Regions from separate parts of the Glutamicibacter halophytocola genome, predicted to be linked through region 2. Evidence: predicted binding sites of a transcription regulator. Region 2 holds the regulator's gene; each other region holds the start of a gene.
The links. The regulator LexA, encoded in region 2, represses DNA repair genes until DNA is damaged. The targets are predictions, from matches to a motif close to TCGAACANNTGTTCGA.
Positions count from the first base shown of each region.

Region 1: uvrA (excinuclease ABC subunit UvrA) is a predicted target of LexA. The motif match lies at 4,137-4,152, and genes of this name have one in related genera.
Region 3: AOZ07_RS09140 (DUF6504 family protein) is a predicted target of LexA. The motif match lies at 1,908-1,923, and genes of this name have one in related genera.

Region 1 covers NZ_CP012750.1:2,162,198-2,168,110, reverse strand. The annotation lists gene AOZ07_RS09955 (trans-aconitate 2-methyltransferase) at 1-574, shown strand, start outside; gene AOZ07_RS09950 (phosphatase PAP2 family protein) at 577-1,218, opposite strand; gene AOZ07_RS09945 (MBL fold metallo-hydrolase) at 1,274-1,927, opposite strand; gene AOZ07_RS09940 (GntR family transcriptional regulator) at 2,011-2,388, shown strand; gene AOZ07_RS09935 (PQQ-binding-like beta-propeller repeat protein) at 2,655-4,070, shown strand; gene uvrA (excinuclease ABC subunit UvrA) at 4,178-5,913, shown strand, end outside.
Region 2 covers NZ_CP012750.1:1,251,549-1,257,461, forward strand. The annotation lists gene hflX (GTPase HflX) at 1-706, shown strand, start outside; gene AOZ07_RS05875 (ATP-dependent DNA helicase) at 699-2,696, shown strand; gene AOZ07_RS05880 (glycoside hydrolase family 76 protein) at 2,936-3,823, shown strand; gene lexA (transcriptional repressor LexA) at 3,905-4,624, opposite strand; gene AOZ07_RS05890 (LysM peptidoglycan-binding domain-containing protein) at 4,883-5,236, shown strand; gene AOZ07_RS05895 (histidinol-phosphate transaminase) at 5,318-5,913, shown strand, end outside.
Region 3 covers NZ_CP012750.1:1,986,809-1,992,721, reverse strand. The annotation lists gene AOZ07_RS18790 (hypothetical protein) at 324-962, shown strand; gene AOZ07_RS09145 (hypothetical protein) at 1,025-1,327, opposite strand; gene AOZ07_RS09140 (DUF6504 family protein) at 1,963-2,271, shown strand; gene AOZ07_RS09135 (DNA polymerase III subunit alpha) at 2,308-5,763, shown strand; gene AOZ07_RS09130 (GrpB family protein) at 5,778-5,913, shown strand, end outside.

The DNA of each region.
Region 1 (5,913 bases), 910 kb from region 2:
CGAGCATGAAGCGAATCTGGATTTTGCGTTGGCAGATGCGAGACAATGGCAACCAGAGGAGGATCTGGATCTGCTGTTCTCCAACGCAATGCTGCAGTGGTTGCCGGATCATCGTGACTTGCTGGCTGCCTGGCTTGGGAAGATGAAAACCGGCTCGTATGTAGCGATCCAGGTGCCGGGCAACTTCGGTTCGCCTTCACATGCGCTCATGCGGCAGGTCGCTGAAAGCGCGAAGTGGGCTGGCAAGCTCGGCGGCGTTCTGCGCGACGGCCATGTTGTGGGGGAGCCGGAAGACTATCAGCGCCTCTTGCTCGACGCAGGGTTCCAGGCAAATGTGTGGGAGACGACTTTCCAGCAGTTGCTGCTGGGCGACGACCCGATTCTGGATTGGGTCCGCGGCACGGCCCTGCTCCCGGTGCGCCACGCACTGGACGAGCAGGACTACCTCCGTTTTGAAGACGATTACCGGGCCCAGGTCTCCAAGCACTACCCGTTTTTTGAAACCCGCGATGGCACCAGACTGACGAATTTCCCCTTCCGCCGCATTTTCATGATCGGCCATAAGCTCGGCTGAGGTCAGCGAACAGCCGAAGGACGGACTCTGCGCGGCAGCCCGGGCAGCAAATGGATGCAGGCCAGCACGATCAGCGCGCCGAGCGCCAGGCCGGAGAATACATCGTGGACATAGTGCGCTCCCACGCCCACGCGGGCCAGGGCAACCAGCAGGGCAGCAGGAATGGCCACGGCGGCCAACGCGGGTCGAACCAGCAAGCAGGTTGTGGCGATGGCCGCTGCCACCACCGAATGGTTCGAGGGCCAGGACCAATCCCCGGGCTGCGGGCATGCCATTGCCGTGACCGCTTCAAGGGTTCGACAGGGGCGTTCTTCGGTGACCAGCGCCTTGAGCAGTTCGCTCAGTGCGTAGGCCAGCACCGCCCCGAGGGCACCGCAGATCAGACGCCAGAAGGTGTTGCGGTCCCGGAACCAGATAGCCACCGTGAGCAGGATGGCTCCGAGCATCAAGAACTTGAGCAGGGTTTCCGAGCAGAAGACAGCCGCTGCGGACAACACCGCGGAGTCCCTCACGGATCCTGAAAGGCCCAGATACAGGACATCGCGCAACGGGTAGGACACGACCGCAATCAGTGCCAGGGCCGCAATGAAGATGGCTGGCCGAGAAGGCCGGATGGCATAGCGTCGAGGAGAACTAGAATTCACTAGTGGTGATTATACGGGCCGGGATGCGGTGTGGCCGCATGCCCTTAGCCGAGGGCTACCAGCCGCGTTCACGCCACTCGTCCAGATGCGGGCGCTCGGCTCCCAGAGTGGTCGAGTCGCCATGTCCCGGCAGCACTTTGGTTTCATCCGGGAAGCGGTCGAAGATTCGTTCCGATACGTCAGTGATCAATGAAAGGAAGCGCTGCGGATCTTTCCAGGTGTTTCCCACGCCACCGGGGAACAAGCTGTCGCCGCTGAGGACCACTGGCTGACCGGAGGAGTCCACCAGCGCATAGCCGATGGAACCGGGAGTATGCCCGCGCAGGTGGATGGCTTCGATGATGACATCGCCCAGCTTGAGCTGGTCGCCATGATTCAAACCCTTCGTGACCTGGACGCCTGATTCTTTCTTGATGCCTTCCATATCGTCGGCGCCTGCGTAGGTCGTCACCGGGTTTTGCTCGACAAGCTCTGCCAAGGCGCGAACGTGGTCCCAGTGCTGGTGCGTTGTCGCGATTCCTGCAATCCGCGGATGGTCCGCGTCGTTCCTTGCCTCATCGATCAGCCTCGCGATAGCCGTTGCATCATCCGCGGCATCAACGAGCAGCTGTTCGCCCGACCGGCGGTTGGTAATGAGATAGACATTGTTCGACATGTCGGAAACCGAAATCCAGCGGATGGTCACATCATCTAGCAATAGTTCGTTCATACCATCACACTACGTTGGAATATATGCTCAACGCGATAGGCTCGGGACAGCAGAAGTCATAGTCCTGGAGAATGGAACAAAGCATGAGTGAACTAGGTTTCATCAAGATCGACCCCAAGTCCGCCGTGGCGCCGTACCAGCAGGTCCGTGAACAAATTCTCTCCGCGATCGCCAAAGGCAAATTAGCGCCAGGAAGCAAGCTTCCCTCGGTGCGGGCGCTGTCGGGCACACTGAACCTGGCAGTAAATACTGTCGCCAAGGTTTACAAAGAACTTGAGCTGCAGGGCGCAGTTGTAACGCGAGGGCGCCACGGAACAGTAGTACAGGCTGCAGAGAACCGAGCCGAACAAGAAGTTAGCGATGCGGCAGCGGATTTGGCCCGGATTGCGCAGCTGTGGTCAGTCGATGAGGCCACTGCCGTAAAGTACCTGCGTGCCGCCTTCAGCTCCTTGCCTCGCTAAGCGACTAGGCATTTGAGTCCACGAATCAGTGATTGAAAGATTTGTGGATAGCTCTCCTGGAAGCTCGAGATCCCGGTTTAGACTCTGGAACTAATTAACGTTCCCGGAGGCAGGAATCCACCATGAACTCGGATAGGAATGGTCGCACGCACTACGCGAGTTTCGCGGTCATCGCTGCAGGGGCGCTAATTCTCGGTCTTGGGCTGCCAAGCTGTACTGCGAACAAGGCGGAATCAAGCCCAGAGACGCCACAATAGCAGGTGCCCGTGTCCGCGACTGTTGCCTGGGAAAGCGATGAAGTTCTCGTATCTGACGTAAAAGTTCTCGGCGAGGTAGCCATTGCCTATCGGCGCCAGGGACCGCAGATGGCAGTCATTGCCAGAAACCTGAACAACGGCAAGCAGCTTTGGAAAGATGAAGCGCTTGGGGCGGCCGATGCTCAGGGCATCGTTCCGGAAATAATTACCGCCGAGTACAACGGAAAGACGTATGTCGCATACCTCGGGACTAAAACCGGGGCTTATGGCCAGCTGAAAATCACCAATGTCGCCACGGGCAAGCCTTACAGGATCAAAAACAACTTCGAGTTTTGGGGCGATCGACCGTCGGTCTGTGGCGACACCTTCTGTACTGAAGGACGAAAATCTCGTGGCGAGAACTTGCTCGAACGTGTGAACCTCAAGTTCGATTGGGCTTCGAGGCAATGGCAAGTCGTTCCCGAACGCGAACTTGAAAAAGGAATCCGGGAAGGTGGCAGGAGCCTCGGCGAAGGCATCACGTCCTATTGGAACGAGAATGATCAGGAAATCCTGAGCTATTCGCATGGCAAAAAACTCTTGTGGGAACGACCCTACGAAAAAGTTTTCGCCAAAGGGTATGGTTCCACCGGCGGATGGCATTGGGATTCAGTGGGGAAGAACAAAGAGATCCTGATCGGCTTTGGGTCTCTCACGCAGGATGATTTCATCGATTCTGAAAAGAAAAAGGCCAAATATCGGATGGTCGACCTGAACAAACTTGTCGCGTTGGACGCAAAAACCGGACGTACCCTTTGGCAACTACAAGGAATCGCTTATGGGTGTGGAGACCTAACTGGGCAAGGTTTCATGGCCGACGAAAAAACTGCAGTCGTGTGCCACTACGATGCAGGAACGCAGGTGCTGACGAGAAAACGCGGTCGAATCTACGCCAAGACAACCAACGTCACATGGACCGCGAGTGGGATCGATATAAAAACAGGCGCCAGAAAGTGGCGGCTCAAACTGTCAGACCCATACGCTTACGATGAACGACTTGAGGATGCCGGTATTCCTCTAAATAGAAAAGCGATGACGCTACTTCCAGTTGCTGGTGGCGACCAGGCGGTCACTAAAGAAGAAGGAAGAACTATCGCGCTGCAACAGGTGCTGGGGGAAACGACGATTTGCAGGTTTGACCGAGATCCGTATTACATCTATTCCGCGACATTGGGCACAACAGCACCGTGGGACCATAAGGCATCAGGCGATACTTTGTTCCAAGAGGCCCAGGGAGTCTGCAAGCGTGGTTCGTGGAAACCTACTAATTCAATTCCTGCCGTTCAGGAATTTGGACGTGTCGGCTATGACGAAAAAGAGTTGGTTGTACTTAGCACGCTTCAAGGCATGGTGGCCTATCGCTTGATTGATGCCAGTGGAAACTAGCCCCGGATTGGCGCTCGCCGGGACTGCGAATACACCTCGAGAAAAATTTCTGTGAGATAGGTCCATTCGTACACTTATTCGAAGCAGTTTTCGATTAGTATGGCTTCGTGGCTATTACTGCAGAGAGCAAGAAAACAGATCTCACTCGCCTGGTCGTTAAGGGAGCGCGTGAGCACAACCTGAAAAATGTGGACATCGATCTGCCCCGCGACGCGATGATCGTCTTCACCGGACTTTCCGGATCCGGCAAGTCCTCCCTGGCATTCGACACGATCTTCGCTGAAGGCCAGCGGCGTTACGTTGAGTCGCTTTCTGCGTACGCCCGCATGTTCCTCGGGCAGGTAGACAAGCCAGATGTTGACTTCATTGAGGGTTTGTCTCCGGCGGTGTCGATTGACCAAAAGTCCACCAGCCGGAATCCCCGGTCAACAGTAGGCACGATCACCGAGGTCTACGACTACATGCGTCTGTTGTGGGCTCGTGTCGGACGCCCGCATTGCCCCATTTGCCATGAGCCGATCTCCAAGCAGACTCCACAGCAAATCGTGGACCAGCTCATGGAGCTGCCCGAAAAGACTCGCTTCCAGATTCTTGCCCCCGTGGTTCGCGCACGAAAGGGCGAGTTCGTCGACCTCTTCGCCGAGCTGTCCTCGAAGGGATTCTCGCGCGCCCGCGTTGATGGCACCACCATTCAGTTGAATGATCCGCCGAAATTGGCCAAGCAGGTGAAGCACACCATTGAGGTCGTCGTTGACCGCTTGGCCATCAAGGAAGATGCACGCCAACGCCTGACCGATTCGATTGAAACCGCGCTGGGGATCGCCGACGGCCGCGTGCTGGCCGACTTTGTCGACCTTGCCGAAGATGACCCGAAACGAGTTCGGGCATTCTCGGAAAACCTGGCTTGCCCTAATGAGCATCCACTGGCCATCGATGAAATCGAGCCACGCACATTCTCCTTCAACAATCCTTTCGGCGCGTGCTCGGCATGCTCGGGCATCGGCACCAAGCTGGAAGTTGACGAGCACCTGATCGTGCCCGATCCAGAAGTGGCCCTAGCAGACGGCGCAATCGCCCCATGGTCGTTGGGCAAGGCAACCACTGAATACTGGAATCGCCTGATCGAAGGCCTGGGCCACGAGCTCGGCTTCACCATGGAGACCCAGTGGAAGGACCTGTCTGCCAAGGCCCGCGAAGCGATCCTTAACGGCAAAGACCACAAGGTTGTGGTCCAGTACAAGAACCGCTTTGGCCGTGAGCGCAAGTACTCCACCGGTTTCGAAGGGGTCATCTCCTACGTTCACCGCAAGCATGAAGAAACAGAGTCCGATCATGCCCGTGATCGCTACGAACAGTACATGCGACAGATTCCTTGCCCGACGTGTGGCGGAGCGCGCCTGAATCCTGCGTCGCTGTCGGTCCTGATCGGCGGGCGTTCCATCGCTGAAGTGTCGGCTATGGATTTGCGCAGTGCCGCCAACTTCCTGTCGACCATTGAGCTATCGTCCCGCGAGGCGAAGATCGCAGCCCAGGTGCTGAAGGAAATTGACGCCCGCATGAAGTTCCTCTTGGATGTGGGCCTGGAATACCTCACCCTGGAGCGCGCTGCCGGCACCCTGTCCGGTGGCGAGGCTCAGCGCATTCGCTTGGCAACTCAGATCGGTTCCGGTCTGGTCGGTGTCCTGTATGTCCTTGACGAACCATCTATCGGGTTGCATCAGCGCGACAACCGCCGCTTGATCGACACCTTGCTGCATCTGCGCTCCTTGGGCAATACGCTCATCGTTGTTGAACACGACGAAGACACCATCGCCGAAGCCGACTGGATCGTGGATATTGGGCC
Region 2 (5,913 bases):
TGAGGCCAAGCGCGCCAATCGCAAGCGCAATGAAGTGCCCGCAGTGGCTATCGCCGGATACACCAACGCCGGAAAGTCATCTTTGCTCAACCGCCTGACCAACGCCGGTGTCCTGGTGGAGAACGCGCTGTTCGCCACCTTGGATCCAACCGTGCGCCAGTCGTCGACTGAAGACGGGCTGACCTATACGTTGGCCGATACCGTTGGATTCGTGTCGAACCTTCCAACCCAGTTGGTGGAAGCCTTCCGCTCAACTCTGGAAGAAATTGCCGATTCTGATCTAATCCTGCACGTAGTGGATGCTTCGCACCCTGACCCGGAGGGGCAGATTCAGGCCGTTCGTACCGTGCTTGGCGAAGTTGACGCGTTGAATATCCCGGAAATCATCGTCCTGAATAAGGCTGACGTCGCGGATCCATTTGTCATTGAACGAATCCGCAACCGTGAATCCAATACCTCCGTGGTTTCGGCTCACACCGGTGAGGGCATCGAAGAGCTGCTGGAAAAGATCAGCTCGTCGATTCCGCGTCCAGGCATTCAGCTTGAAGTTCTCATCCCGTACAACCGCGGGGATTTGATCGCAAAGCTGCATCAGAGCGAATCTGAAATCCTGGAAAGCGAACACCTGGACAACGGCACGCGATTGATCGTCAAGGTGCGCGATTCCCTGGCGGCAGAGTTGGAGACTTTCAACATTCATGGATAAGCAAGAGCAGGCCCTTGAGCTTCTTGAGGCCGCGGTAACTTCCATGGGTGGCGCCATGCGTACAGGCCAGCAGGAAATGGTCAAGCACGTGGTGGCTGCCTTGGAAGACGAAGAACATTTGCTGGTTCAAGCTGGCACCGGAACGGGAAAGTCCATGGGTTATCTCATTCCGGCGCTGGCCCATGCGCAAACTAGTGCCAAGCCAGTGATTGTTTCAACCGCTACACTCGCGTTGCAGTCGCAAATTGTCGGTCGCGACGTGCCGAGATTACTTGAGTCACTCAAGGGCAAGCTCTCCCGTCCCATGGATGTGGCTCTGCTCAAAGGCCGCTCCAACTACTTGTGCCAATACAAGCTCGGTGGCGGATACCCCGATGACGAAGGCACGCTGTTCTCGATGGATGAACCGGCAGTACCCGCCGGAACCACCTATTCACCGCTTGCCAGTGAAGTGATGAAACTTCGCGATTGGGCCGAGCGCACCGATACCGGCGACCGAGATGAATTGGTGCCCGGCGTCAGCGACAAGGCCTGGAAGCAGGTTTCGGTTTCGGCGATGGAATGCCTGGGTTCTCAAAAGTGCCCGATGGCCGATGAATGCTTCTCGGAAATGGCACGCGCCCGCGCGGCCGAATCTGACGTGGTGATCACCAATCATGCCTTGCTGGCGGTGTCTGCGTTTGAAGGCCTGTCGGTCTTGCCGGATTTCGATGTGGCCATCATCGATGAGGCCCACGAACTGCAGGACCGCGTGACCAGCTCGGTGTCTGGCGCCCTGTCGGCTCGAATGGTGATGACTGCTGCTGGTGGCGCCAAGCGCCACTGCGGCGTCAACGTCGATGAAATGGTCAAAGCGGCCAACCGACTGGAGAAGTCCCTGACGGGGATCCCCACCGGTCTGCTGGAGCAAGGCTTGCGCGAAGACATGGGCATTGCACTCAATGACATTGTTGAGCAGGCTCGCCTGGCATTGGCGCTGTCCAAGCCAGAGGCGAACGCGCCCGCCGATGGCGGACGACAGACTGCACGCTCCCAGCTGCAGGCTGTTATGGATGACTCTCTGCGCATGCTCGAATCTGAAGAGCGCCGCGAAGTTCTCTACACAACGCGCCCACGGGAGTTCGTAGAAGGCCGAGGCTACGTGGAGGCCGAAGAATCCCAACCGGCAACGCTGAATGTCGCACCGCTGTCGGTGGCAGGAAAACTGCGCGAAGGCCTATTTGATGGCCGCACGGTCGTGCTCACCAGTGCAACGTTGGCTATCGGTTCGCAATTTGATGCCGTGGCCGGTTCGCTGGGCTTGATGGGGAACGGAGCGCCAACATGGACTGGCGTCGATGTGGGAAGCCCTTTTGATTATCCAAAACAAGGCATCCTGTACGTAGCCAGGCATTTGCCAAAACCTGGCCGTCAACTTGCCGCTGAGACCCTGGACGAGATTGAAGATCTCATCAAGGCATCCGGCGGTGGCGCACTGGCGCTGTTCACTTCGAAGCGTTCGGCGGAAGAGGCCGCCAGCATCTTGCGCGAGCGGCTGGACGTGGACATCTTGTGCCAGGGCGAGGCCAGCATGAAATCCCTGGTCGAACAGTTCGCAGACGAACGCGACACTTGCCTCTTTGGCACGATGACGCTGTGGCAGGGAGTTGACGTCCCGGGGGATTCCTGCCGTCTGGTCATCATCGACAAGATTCCATTCCCACGCCCCGACGACCCGATTTCGAAGGCCCGGACCGAAGACGTCGCCAAGCACGGTGGCAATGGCTTTATGCAGGTTTCGGCTACGCATGCCGCCATCCGCTTGGCGCAGGGCGCAGGACGCCTGATCCGATCGGTCAACGACCGGGGCGTTGTAGCCATATTGGACTCGCGCATGGCCACGGCGCGCTACGGAAGCTTCCTGAAGGCTACCCTGCCACCGATGTGGCCCACAGTAGACAAGAAGGTCATTTCTGGAGTTCTGGAACGCCTCAAGCCTGCTGAAAAGTAACTTCCAGTGCTTGAAAGCAATGACCCGGTGACTCGGGCTCGTTGAATGCACTAATGTCTGTGCCACAGGGAAGGAAAAATCCGGAAGGCAAGATGAAATCCATGAGGGGACTGGCGCGTGAAGCAGCCGAAGATACGCATGCGCGATTTGGCCATCGGCTCCTTTGCCTGCCAGGCACGTGGATTGGCCGGCCCTATAGCCTTCAGCACCGGATGCATGACGGAAGCATGCTCAGCGATATGAATGGATTTTCTCATCCGTTTGCTGAGTGGAACTACTGGTGGCAGGCCCACTACCTGGATGCGATCCTTGACGACGGGCTGGGCTATTGGGAAGCTGGCGATCGTGATGCAGCCCGGTGCGAACTTCACCGTGCCAAAGACCTGCTGGCAGGAATCCGCATTCGCAATTTCGGAGTCTTCCCGAACTACTTCTTTGACGATATGGCATGGCTGGCGCTGGCGAGCCAGAGGTTGCTGGCTTTTTCCCGGAAGCTGGAAGGGCACAGCCATCTCGGTGCAAAACGAGCAATAACGACTTTGCGCAAGCAATTGGAAAGCGGCATCGACGAAGTCTTCGATGGCGGCTTGTACTGGTCGAGGAAACGCGATTTCAAGAATGCCCCTGCCAACGCTCCTGCCGCACTCTTTTTCGCACGCATCGGTGATCGCGAACAAGCCAGGAAGCTGCTTGACTGGATGCATTCCAACATCTTCAGCGACCAGCACGGTTTATATCTTGATGGGCTCAGACTCACTTCAGCAGGCCAAAAACTGGAAGATCACCTCTATACCTATAACCAGGGACCGGTGCTCGGCGCGCTGCTGGAATTAGGTACCGCAGCTGATCTGGAGCATGCTGCTGCACTTGTTCATGCCACACGCCGGCATCTGGCCGACGAGGCCGGATCCCTGCTGCTTGATGGAGGAGGCGATGGCAACCTATTTGCCGGGATTCTCTGCCGATACCTGGCCCTCTGCGCAAACGATGAGCGCATGGATCTGGAGGTTCGGGGCATCGCACGCGATTTGGTGACGTCGACAGCTAGCCGATTGGTCAACGAAGAACCACGACGGCTCTCAGCGGCAGTTCAGCGTTGGATGATCTTCAGCGCAGCACAACGGTGAGAATCGAAACCGAAATCGCAGGGAGCAATCGACTGAGGGGTGTCGATGCTTGCGCACCAACACCCCTCATGCCAGATGCGATTAGAGCGAACGCATCACAGAAACAACACGGCCCATGATCTTGGCCGCGTCGCCCAAGATCGGTTCGTAGCGTGAGTTCTGGGGCAGCAGCCATGTATGCCCATCGCGCTGCCGGAAGGTTTTGACAGTGGCTTCTTCGTCCAGCAATGCAGCGACGATATCGCCGTTTTCAGCATTCTGCTGACGGCGGACGACTACCCAGTCACCATCACAGATAGCGGCATCAACCATGGAATCGCCAGAGACTTTGAGCATGAATAATTCGCCGTGTCCGACCAGCTGGCGAGGCAACGAGAAAACATCTTCGACAGACTGATCAGCAAGGATCGGCCCACCAGCAGCGATCCGGCCGACCAATGGAACCATGGTCGTATCGGCTGACGTGCTGAGCTCGATGACCATCGCGTCTTCGGCAGCCTTGCTCTCTGCAGCCTCCGACGCCGTTGAGTTCTCAGCATCGTCCGCCAACTGCAGTGGCAACAAAATCTCCATGGCGCGCGGACGGCGTGGATCTCGACGAATGTACCCGAGCTTTTCTAGCTGGCTCAATTGGTGGGTGACGCTCGAAAGGCTCTTGAGCCCTACCGAGTCGCCAATCTCACGCATGGATGGTGGATAGCCGTTCTTGCCGATGGCACGCTGGATCGTTTCCAGGATCTTCTTTTGGCGAATCGTCAACGAGCGTGCATTCGATCGGGGAGTGCGTTGTGAAGCTGACATGAGATTTTGCCTTCCCTAGCTATCTGTCGAAAGTTCGGCAGTCCAAACTGTCGGAGCCAGATGGTGTGATGTTTTCATTGCTCGTCTACTTCGAAATCTTAGTGGATAAGCGAGCTTCTTTCAAAGATTTGTTCGAAAACTTCTGGACAAGTCGGACGAAGCTCTGTTAGAACAGATGTACTAGTTTCGAACAAGTCTTCGAAATCTACATATCGAATATAACTTCGCATCGCTACACAATCTTGAGGAGATAAGGTCATGGCAACCCTCGCACTTGACTCAAATCAAACCCAGAGCCCATTGAAGATCCGGATCAACCGCCGCGGCTGGGCTGTTTTGGTGGGCATTCCAGTTTTTGCGCTAACCGTAGCTGCAGCGTTCTTCTTCTCGATGTTCGCTTCAGATGCAAGGGCATCATCTGAACTCCCAACGGGCGTCGAAACTGTGGACGTCACCGTTATCCCGGGCGACACCGTGTGGAGCTTGGCCAAGGAGTACGCCCAGGGCTACGACGTCACTTCTGCTGTCAGCCACATTTCGGAACTCAACTCCCTCCAGGGAAGCGAGATCCACGTTGGCGACTCGCTGTCGATCCCTGTGCTCGCTGGTTAGAGCATCGATCGAGGCAGGGGATTGTTACCTTGACTCGTAGCGGATTCACCCGCCAAGCCGGTACGCACGTAGACTTATTGCGTGAATGACCGCAGTGAACTTTTGAGTCAGCTGCCCTTGCGTGAGAATCTCCGCGGGCTATCCCCATATGGCGCACCACAAATCGACGTGCCCATTCAGCTGAATGTCAACGAGAACACTCATCCGCTTCCGCCAACTGTCGTGGATGCCATTGCGCAAGAGGTCGCAAAAGCAGCAACCAGCCTCAACAGATACCCGGATCGTGAATTCACCGAACTCCGTGAACTGCTGGCTGACTATCTCGGCCACTCCCTGACCGCAGGGAACATCTGGGCGGCAAACGGCTCGAACGAAATCCTCCAGCAAATCCTGCAGGCATTTGGCGGGCCAGGACGAAGCGTCATGAGTTTCGGACCAACATACTCGATGTACCCCCTCCTAGCTAGCGGGACCGATACAACATATATCGCCGGTACGCGCGCCGAGGATTTCACTCTCTCCGCAGAATCCGCGGCAGAACAAGTTCTCAGGCACCAACCGAACATTGTCTTCCTGTGCTCTCCTAACAACCCCACGGGCACGGCGCTTGGCCTGGACGTGATCACAGCCGTATATGACGCAATGAGCGAGCACAATGGCATGGTCATTGTTGACGA
Region 3 (5,913 bases), 740 kb from region 2:
CCTCCAGAATCAGAACGAATGATGCTGTTCGTGCAATGGCTAAACGAAACTGAATTCTAGAACCGAAAACGACCGATATTGAAAAGGCCTCTAACCAGGAATCTCAGTTCTCTAGCAGCCCACTGGCATTCTCGAAAGTCTTCTATTACTTTCATCTTCTACAGTTGATCGCACAACACACTCGTGCGATCAACAACTCCACCAATCCAAGGGTTTAAAAAATGTATTTAACATCCCGACACAGGTAGTTCAATTATTTTCACTCAAGATATATTTAGAGATACTACTCATCAAGACGATCAGTAGACAGATTGAGGAATTCTTTGAAAAAGTCTACTTCGCTTATTCTCGGTGTATTACTACTAGGCAGCTCACTGGTGAGCGCGCCTGCTAATGCGGCGCAGACGGAGACAGAAAATTTTGTAGAAACACAGACCACTCCAGCCTACGCAGTAGGAAAAAGTGGAGAACGATTCTATTTTGAAAACGTTGCACAAAAGCTAGGGGTTGGGCAACCCGCAGCGTATTGGTCACCATGTGGCGTTTTCGATAAGAACGAAAAACTCGTCAGGACTTTCAACCGGCAAGCGGTCAAAGGAGTCTCAGGGCGTACAGCCTATCTGCGTTGCGGTACAAACAAAGTCATCAATGGCGACAATGTAGGTTGGGGCTATCGGCATATTAAAGCTGGCCACATGAATGATTGGAACAACCAGGCCGTGTATTTGGGGGTAAACTGGAGGGAATTTGCCGATTGGGCAACCAATGAAGCATTAAACTGGCCATGCCTGAAGAAATATCAGAGCAGCAATAAAACCGTCCGCTACGGTGGAGTTTATGAACTGCGAGATTCCCGTGACCGCATCTTCAAAAGAGTCGGTGTCACAACGGCAGTCTCGACCACAAATTCTCGTATCATCACATCTCATCCAGATAGCGTGAGCCGAGCCTGCGGTAAATAATAAGATTTCAATGGATCACTGACTACAAGAATGGCTATGGCGTATTTGCGCCATAGCCATTCTTAGTCTTCTGTCTCTATTCTCATGCTTGCTCCGTACATGGTTCCTCGTGAACCAGTGAAAGTATGAAGTGCTGTTATCAATTGTGAGAATGCGTATTGCTCGCCACCAGTAAAACCTCGCGGCATTTTAATCCCGTTCAAGCTGGCAAGATCTTTTTCTGTGACCCTCCATTTGATGATCGCGAGCCCGTTGTCGTCAAAATTTGGGTATTCAATGTAGATCCCCCAAGGTGTTATGCGAGCTTCGTAACCATATTCATTCACCAAGTAATCTACATAATTTTGGCGTTTGAAAGTCTCCATAGTTCAATCCTAACGACAACACGTAAACATTTTTATGGGTACACACAAAATAACCGTTTTATGGTTGCTGGATCTTCTGCGGCTGGGTTAGCTTACCGCATACTATCAAGCTCGCGGCGATGAGTATCAGGCCTTCGTTTGCTCGATCCGGTAGCACCTAAGCCATTGGACTCATCTGGCTTTCCCGCCCGCAGGTATCTTTTCTCCATGGTTTGTCTCTTTCGGCTGCTCGCAACCGACGGGTTTTGAAGCATTCTTGCCTGCAATCACCCAGGCGAGTTCGAGTGCCACCTCGCTAGCTCCGGCTTGCTCCCAGAACCACTTCCATTTGGTGATTCGAGGAACTGGATTGGCTATTTTGCTTGATGCGGAATGCCTCGCGGCGGTCCCAGGGCCGGAAGGTACTAGAGGCAATGGTGGTCTTTTATGGTTGCCAGTGCCTTAGGCCCATTGGCCTGGCGATGGGAATTGCGACCAGCTTCGAGGTCAACGGAACTCCCTTTGCGCTCAGTACAGCTTTTCGCGAAGCGGTGCCCGGCTAACCCAAACTGTCGGTGCGCCTGACTAGTGTAACTGTCATTCGAACACGTGTTCGAATAGGATGGTTCTACCAAGTAAGGAGTGCACACGTGGGGATGTTCACCGAGTCAATCGAGGTTGCCCGCGCAGCGAATGGAATGCCGTTGCGCGTGAGCTGGCAGGGGCAGGACTACCGCCTGGCTGCCGAGCCTCAACGCTGGTTCGAGCGCCGCAAATGGTGGGACGAAAACCTGCGGATTCCTCGCGGAATCGGCGCAGGAATCGCCGACTATGAGATGTGGCGACTGCAACTGGTTGCGGTGCGCGGACCCCAGCAGGTGCACAGCGTTGACGTCAGTTTTGACGCGCAAACCGAACGCTGGCGACTGGTGCGTGTGCATGAGTCCCTGGCCCGCAGCGCCTAGTCCGCAGCCAGGGGAACATATATTCGAAGGACCGCAATGAGCTTCACCCATTTGAACGTCAGTTCTTCCTATAGCGCCCACTACGGGGTGTCGCACCCGCGCGCCTTGGCCCAAGCGGCCAAAGCCCACGGTGCGCAGATGCTGGCACTCACTGACCGGGACGGGCTATATGGAGCAGTCAAGCACGTCGCCGCCTGCATAGCAGAAGGTCTGGCGCCCATCCTCGGTGCCAACCTCGCGGTGCTCGACTCTGCCGGCGAAACCCTCGCAAGAATCACCGTGCTAGCTCGCGGCGGTTGCGCAGGAGCTGGCTACGCAGCGTTATGCCGAACGATTACCCTCGCGCACAGCACCGCGCACGGCGTTCCGGGACTGAGCACCAGTCAGGTTGGGGAACTGGGCCGCGAAGGCAACCTGATGATCCTGATCGGTGGCGAGTCCGATGTAGCCAGGGCAATCCTCAAGGGAAAATACGCCCAGGCGCGCACCCTCATGGCCGACTGGAAAAAGCGGGTGGGGAAGATGCTGCGAGTGGAAATCACCACCTACCTCTCTGCGCATGGTTCACGCTACAGCCTCGGCGAAGCCGCCCGCTTGCTGCGCTACGCCCAAGAGCGGGGGATTAAGTCCGTGCTCACCAATGCCGTGCGCTATGTGGACCCCGACGGGGCGGTCACCGCAGATATCATTGACTCCGCACGCACCCTGCACAGCTTGAAAAACCTGGATTCCTGCCAGCCCAATGGGCAGGGCTGGCTGAAAACCCCGCAGCAGATGCAGCAGCTTGCCACCGAAATCGGCAACGCCACCGAGCGGATCTGGGCCCATCAGATGCTGCGCGATACCGAACAGCTTGCCGCGTGGGCGGCACTGGATCCCGTCGCAGACCTCGGGTGGAAGAAGCCGGTGATCCCCGAGGCAAAAATCATCGGACTCTATCGCCCAGCCCAGCAGGAACTAACCGAACGCGTCTTCGCAGCGGTCCCGCGCCTGCTGCCTGACACCGACCGGAACCTGATCGAGAAGCAGCTGGACCTCGAGCTGGGGGTGATCGACCGGCTGGACTTCGCCGGATACTTCCTGACCGTTGCCGAAACCGTCAAGTTGATCACTGACATGGGGGTGCGTGTTGCGGCCCGCGGTTCGGGCGCCTCCTCGCTGGTGAACTACCTGCTGGGCATCAGCCAGGTGAACCCGCTAGCCCATGACCTGGTGTTCGAGCGCTTCCTTTCGGATACCCGAACCACCCTGCCCGATATCGACATCGACGTGGAATCCGCGCGCCGCCACGAGATCTACCGCAAGATCTTCTCCACCTACGGAGAGGAGCGCGTGAGCCTGATGAGCATGCAGAACGCCTACCGGGCTCGCGGCGCAGTGCGCGATGCCGGATCCGCACTGGGCATCGAACAAGAGCAGATTGACGAAATCGCCAAGCAGCTCTGGCGCTTCTCCGCATCCTCTTTCCGCGAAGCGCTCACCGAGAAGCCCGAACTGGCCGCCTTGGCCGAGCGCATCACCGATGACACCCAGCTCGATATCCTCATCGACGCCACCGAGCGCCTGGACCGGCTGCCCCGGCATATCTCCATGCATCCCTGCGGGGTGATCCTCTCCGACGCGAGCCTGCTGGACCGCACCCCGGTCCAGCCCTCGGGCATCGGGCTGCAGATGAGCCAATTCGACAAGCACGACATGGACCTGATGGGCTTGATCAAGCTCGACGTGCTCGGGGTGCGCATGCAATCAGCCATCGCCTACACGCTCGAGGAGATCGCCCGCCTGCACCCGAGCAAAGAGCAGGCAGCTCGCGCCGGCGGGCATGCCGACGACAGCTACATCGACGCCACCGGAGTGATCGACCTGGCCAGGGTGCCGCTGGATGACGAACCCACCTTCGAATTGATCCGCTCCACCCATACGCTGGGCTGCTTCCAGATCGAATCCCCGGGGCAGCGCGAACTGGTCGGCAAGCTCGCGCCCCGCGAATTCAACGACCTGATCATTGACATCTCCCTGTTCCGCCCGGGTCCCATGCAATCGAATATGGTCAAGCCCTACCTGGAACACCGCCACGGATTCGCCCCGGCCCAATACCTGCACCCGAAGCTGATTCCCGCGCTCGCCGAAACCCACGGGGTCACCGTCTTCCACGAACAGGTGCTGCGCATGCTCGATGTGCTCACCGGTTGCGGGCTGGGGATGGCCGATGTCTACCGTCGGCTGCTGGGCAACCCGGAGAAGGAACCAGCAGTGGAACGCTATGTGCGCACCGAGGCGGTGAAGAACGGCTTCACCCCCGAAGTGATCGATAATGTCTGGGAAGTATTATCCGGCTTTGGATCCTTCGGATTCTGCAAGGCCCACGGGGCCGCCTTTGCCGTACCCACCTACCACTCGGCCTGGCTCAAAGCCCATCACCCCGAGGCCTTCCTCGCCGGGATCTGGGAACACGACCCGGGCATGTATCCCAAGCGGCTGCTGGTCTCCGAGGCGCGCAGAATGGGCGTTCCCATCCTCCCGCTGGATATCAACCGCTCCACGGGGCACTATCGAGTCGAACGAGTTTTCGAATCTGCTCCTTCGAAGCTCCCAGTGGTGCCCCGCGCACCCAGCTCGCTGCGCCCAGGACGCTATGGAATCCGCCTGGCCTTCCGCGATATCCACCAGATGAGCGAACGCGAAGTCGAACGCCTGGTTGCCGGCCAACCTTATGAGCACCTGGCCGATGTCCGAGCCCGCGCAGGACTCTCGCGCCGCACCTACCAGAATCTTGCAGCCCTCGGAGTCTTCGATTCCCTGCTTGCAGGAACCTCCCGTGCCGACACCATCGCCCATACCCAATCCATGGCGCATAGCTCCCTTCCGGCCAAATACCGTCCGGGACCCGGACAGCTGGCACTGGACCTCGGGAAAATCGAACACATCAAAGCCAACGGAGTACAGCTGGATCCAGCCGAAGTAGTGCGCACCGAACTGGACCTGATGCACTTGGACGCCAGCGAGCACCTGATCTCCTCCTACCGGCAACGCCTGGCGCACTTGCCCGTGACACAAGCCGCCGAGCTGCTGCATTTGCGCAACGGAACCGAAGTGCTGGTCGCCGGGGTACGCGTGGCCACACAGACCCCTCCCATGCGCGGAGGCAAGCGCGTGGTCTTCATTTCCGTGGATGACGGCACCGGCTGCATCGACGCCACCTTCTTCGATGACACGCAGCAACGCACCGGGCCGCTGCTCTTCTCCACCCGCATGCTGCTCATCCACGGGGTCACCCGGCGCACCGGGCCACGCGGCATCTCCCTGCAAGCGCTCAACGCCTGGGACCTGCATCAGCCAGAAACGCTGCCTGCGGCCGGATATCTCGACGAGCTCACCCGGCCGCAACCCAGCTATCGGCCAAAACTCGCCGAGGGGGCACGCAAGAGCGAAAGCCTTGGAGAACTCGCCAAGCGCATGGAAGCCGAAGGGCTGGACCAGCGCGGAGCCTGACGTAGGATGAAGCCATGAATACCGAGCGCAGAGAAACAGCCAGCAGAATACGCGCCGGCAAACCTCTGCAACTCAACCCGAAGCTCGTCGATGCGCTGACCGGCAAAGAACTCGGACTGCACAGGGGCGAAGTACGCCTAGCAAACCATT